Regions from separate parts of the Paracoccus albus genome, predicted to be linked through region 1. Evidence: riboswitches for the same ligand, from Rfam matches in the RefSeq annotation. Region 1 holds a riboswitch; the other holds the start of a gene.
What was found. Region 1 has a riboswitch for thiamine pyrophosphate ahead of thiM (hydroxyethylthiazole kinase). Riboswitches for the same ligand answer to the same signal wherever they lie in the genome.
Positions count from the first base shown of each region.

Region 2: linked by a shared signal. The riboswitch ahead of PAF20_RS00340 (thiamine ABC transporter substrate-binding protein) and the one ahead of thiM (hydroxyethylthiazole kinase) in region 1 are both predicted to bind thiamine pyrophosphate.

Region 1 is NZ_CP115775.1:1,481,108-1,483,294, forward strand. Features, by position in the region: gene thiE (thiamine phosphate synthase) at 1-73, opposite strand, end outside; gene thiM (hydroxyethylthiazole kinase) at 70-858, opposite strand; TPP riboswitch at 924-1,020, opposite strand; gene PAF20_RS07405 (hypothetical protein) at 1,139-2,187, shown strand, end outside.
Region 2 is NZ_CP115775.1:69,600-71,786, reverse strand. Features, by position in the region: gene aroC (chorismate synthase) at 1-1,050, opposite strand, end outside; TPP riboswitch at 1,151-1,248, shown strand; gene PAF20_RS00340 (thiamine ABC transporter substrate-binding protein) at 1,280-2,187, shown strand, end outside.

The sequences.
Region 1 (2,187 bases):
CGGCCGCAATTGCCTGTTCGACAATCGGGCGCGGCGCATCCGCGTCGGTGATAAAACAGATGGGCGGGATCATGCCGCCGTGATCCTCGCGCCCCGCGTCACATCCTCGGGCTGCAATTGGTACAGCGCGTCTATGAATGCCGTCTGGAAAGAGGCAGGCCCTGCGGCGCTGCGTCCTGCCACCTCTCCGGCCTGTCCGAAATAGGACAGCGCCGTGACCGTGCCATCGAACGCAGGCTGTCCGGCGATGAAGGCGCCTACAATGCCGGTCAGCGAGCAGCCAAGCGCGGTGATGCGCGGCATCATCTCATGACCATTGGCCACCCGAACCGCGCGCGATCCGTCGGTGACAAAGTCCACCGGCCCGGTCACGGCAACGACGATCCCGTGATCCCGTGAGAGAGTCCGTGCCGCCGCCTCTGCCGCCGCGACCTCGTCAGCGGCATCGGCGCCCTTGCCCGCCGCCTGCGCACCCGACAGAGCCAGAATTTCCGAGGCATTTCCGCGAATGACATCCGGGCGCAGGGCCAGCAGCTTCGCCCCCTGATCGCGGCGGAAAGATGTCGCACCAACGGCGACCGGGTCCAGAACCCAAGGCTTGCCCGCAGCCGCCACAGCCTTGGCCGCCATCAGCATCGAACGTACCCACGGCCCCGAGGAGGTGCCGATATTGATCGTCAGCGAAGACACGAAAGTGGCAAACTCCTCCATCTCGTCTTCCGCATGCGCCATCGCGGGCGAGGCACCTGCCGCCAGCATCACATTGGCCATGACATTCATCGCCACGTAATTGGTGATGTTCTGCACAAGCGGCGCGGTTTCGCGCATTTTTGCAAGGTAGAGACCCGGTTCGTTCATCGTTTTCTCCCTCTCTCGCGCGGCGCAAAGTGAGAGGAACACGGGAAAGGGCGAACGACAGGCGCGGGCCATTTCCTGCGCCTCCCTACGCCGGCATTGTCCGGTTCAGGTTCAAAGGGTGCTTCTCAGCCCGGATAGATCCGAGCGCCCCTGTCGCATCGCGGCATAGCTGGCATGACCAAGGGTAAACGTCAAGCTTCGGATATCTCCCGACTTCTTGTCCTTCGCAGCGTCAGGTGCAAAATTGCTGCGTGAGAATTTCCTTTTCCAACACCCGTCCGTGACCCACCCTGCCGACACCCGCATCATTTTCGAGGATGACCAGATCCGCGTCGTCGCGCAGCCCGCTGGTCGCAGCCATCTGGTAATCACCTTCGGCAATCTGGAGATGCTGGCCGAGGGCAAAAGGTTTTTTGCGGATGCGCCGCTGGCCAAACTGGGGATCAGCGCCATCGGTATCATGGCAAAATCCCCGAACTGGTTCCCGGTCAACAGCATGGAACGCGCTGTTGCTGCGATCCGCGCGATTGCCCGCGATTATAGGACCGTGGTGACTTTCGGCAGTTCTATGGGGGGCTATGGCGCGTTGAAGCATTCGGCGCGGCTGGGCGCCACTCAGGTGATTGCCTGTGAACCGCAATGGTCTATCGACGCCGCTGAATGTGCCATTGCACCGGGCTGGAAGGATTACTTTCGCCCCGACATGTCAGGAATGGGTATCCGGGCCGATGAGGTAAGCGGCAAGGTATATATCCTTCACGACCCTTGGCAATCGCGCGACGACTGGCACGCCAGAAAGATCGTGTCGATCTGCCCGCGCAGCCGCATCGCCCCTGTTTATGGCGCCGGGCATCACGTGATGAAAGTCCTCGCCGGAAGTGCCGTTCTTGGACAGATCATCAACGCATGCCGGAATGACGACATAGCCGCACTACGCCGCTCCATAAGCACCGCACGCCGCCGGAGCGCCATCCGGAAAAGAGAGGTCCTGCGCCGCGCCGCCGATCAACATCCCGCATTGGTATTGCCGCAGTTTCTGCGCCTGCCACCCCGCGCCATTGCACGGGAGTTCCCTGAGTGGCTGGAACCCGTGGCCGCGCAACTCAAGGACAAGCAAGGGGTGAAGGCCGTACTATCCTTTTACCGCTCGGCTTTCCCTCATATCCGAACGCTGGCGGGTCGAAACGCCTTCACTCATGCCACAGCGGCCCTGACTTGCAGCAGGCCGGTTCTGGGATTCGGGCCGGATCAGGTGATGGTCTATGACGCGATGACTGACATAATCCGGCCCGGCCGTCGCGACCCCAAGATCGGCGAAGTTCCCCTGCA
Region 2 (2,187 bases), 1.4 Mb from region 1:
ATGGTCCAGCACAATGCATGCCGCCATTGCTTCGGCCACCGGAACAGCGCGAATACCGACGCAAGGATCGTGGCGACCCTTGGTAATCAATTCAATCTCTTCCCCGCTTTGATTGATCGTGCGCCGCGGTGTCAGGATCGAGGAGGTGGGTTTCACCGAAAAACGCACCACGATATCCTGTCCGGTCGATATTCCGCCAAGGAGTCCACCAGCGTGATTGGAAAGAAATTCCGGCCCGTCAGGCCCCATGCGGATCTCATCGGCATTGTCGACACCGGTCAGGGCAGCGGCGGCCATGCCCTCGCCAATCTCAACGCCTTTGACCGCGTTGATAGACATCATCGCAGCCGCCAGATCGGTATCAAGCTTACCATAGACAGGCGCGCCCAGCCCGGGCGGGCAGCCCCGGACAAGAACCTCTACAGCAGCGCCAACGCTGTTCTGCGCCTTGCGGATACCTGTCAGATAATCCTCCCACGCAGTGGCAGCCGTGGCATCCGGCAGGAAAAACGGGTTCTCGCGGATGACCCTTTCGTCGAAATTCGCCCTGTCCAGATGCATCTCGCCCATCTGAACCATATAGCCAAGCACCTGAACCTTCGGCGCAAGTTGCTTCAACACCGCTTGCGCGACAGCACCAGCCGCCACACGCGCCGCCGTTTCACGGGCCGAGGATCGGCCGCCACCGCGATAATCCCGCAGCCCATATTTCTGATGGTATGTTATGTCGGCATGTCCGGGCCGGAAGGCGCGGGCTATATCGCCGTAATCCTTCGACCGCTGATCGGTATTCTCGATCATCAGCATAATCGGCGTACCGGTCGTGCGCCCCTCGAACACACCCGACATGATACGAACCTGATCAGCCTCTTGCCGCTGGGTCGTATTCTTGGACGTTCCGGGCCGACGGCGATCCATGAAGGGCTGAATCCACGCTTCGTCCAGGGCCACGCCCGGCGGGCAGCCATCCACCACGGCACCAAGCGCCGGGCCGTGGCTTTCACCCCATGTGGTGACGCGGAATACATGGCCGAAGCTGTTCAGGCTCATCACGGATCTCCTTTCGCCCTTCGTTAGCGGGCGCGCCCGATCACGACAAGGCCAACTGCAGAAGTTCCTGCTTGCGATCCGGCGCGGCATTGCCCATCCTGAGCCAGCCTCGGGGGGCCTTCGGGCTGAGACGCATGATGCGGACCCGCAGAACCTGATCCGGTTAAAACCGGCGGAGGGAAGGTTTCGCTGCCCTTTCTTTCCGAAACTCGAATGATGGAGGATAGCGATGCGCATTGCCCTTCTTGCCCTTATGGCAAGCTCAGCCCCGGCCCTTGCTGCGGGTCCGGAATTTACAGTCTACGCCCCTGAATACTTCGCCTCGGAATGGGGTCCAGGCCCGAAGATCGAAGAGGGGTTCGAGGCGAACTGCAACTGCGATCTGGTTTTCGTGACCGGCGATGTTCTGCCCCGCATCCTGCTGGAAGGCGAAGGCACCGAAGCCGATGCCGTGATCGGGCTGAGCATTGATCAGACGCTGCGCGCACGCGAAAGCGGCCTTTTTGCCCCGCATAACGAAGATACATCTGCGCTGACCATGCCTATTGAGTGGCAGGATGACGTATTCCTGCCCTTTAACTGGTCCGAAACGGCATTCATCTATGACGAAACCCGTCTGGAGAACCCGCCCGAAAGCTTGCAAGCCCTGCTGGATGCCCAAGACGATCTGAAGATCGTCATACAGGATCCACGCAGTTCCGTTTCCGGTCTGGCGCTGCTGCTTTGGATCAAACAGGTCTTTGGCGACGACAGCATGACCGCGTGGGAGAAGTTGAAGCCCAAGGTTCTGACCGTAACGCAAGGGTGGTCCGAAGCCTACGGGATGTTCACTGATGGCGAGGCCGATATGGTTCTCAGCTTCACCACATCGCCCGCCTATCACATCGGCGCCGAGGAGGACACGACCAAACATGCCGCGATCTTTCCCGAAGGCCACTATCTTCTGGCAGAGCTTGCGGCGCAAGTGAAGGGCACGGATCAGCCAGAACTGGCGCAGCAATTCATGGATTATATCCTGTCGCCCGACTTCCAGGGCATGATTGCCGAGGCCAACTGGTCCTATCCGTCGAAGCTGCCGGATGATCAGTTGCCGGATTACTTCGCGGACCTGCCCCGGCCTGAAAAAACCATTTTCCT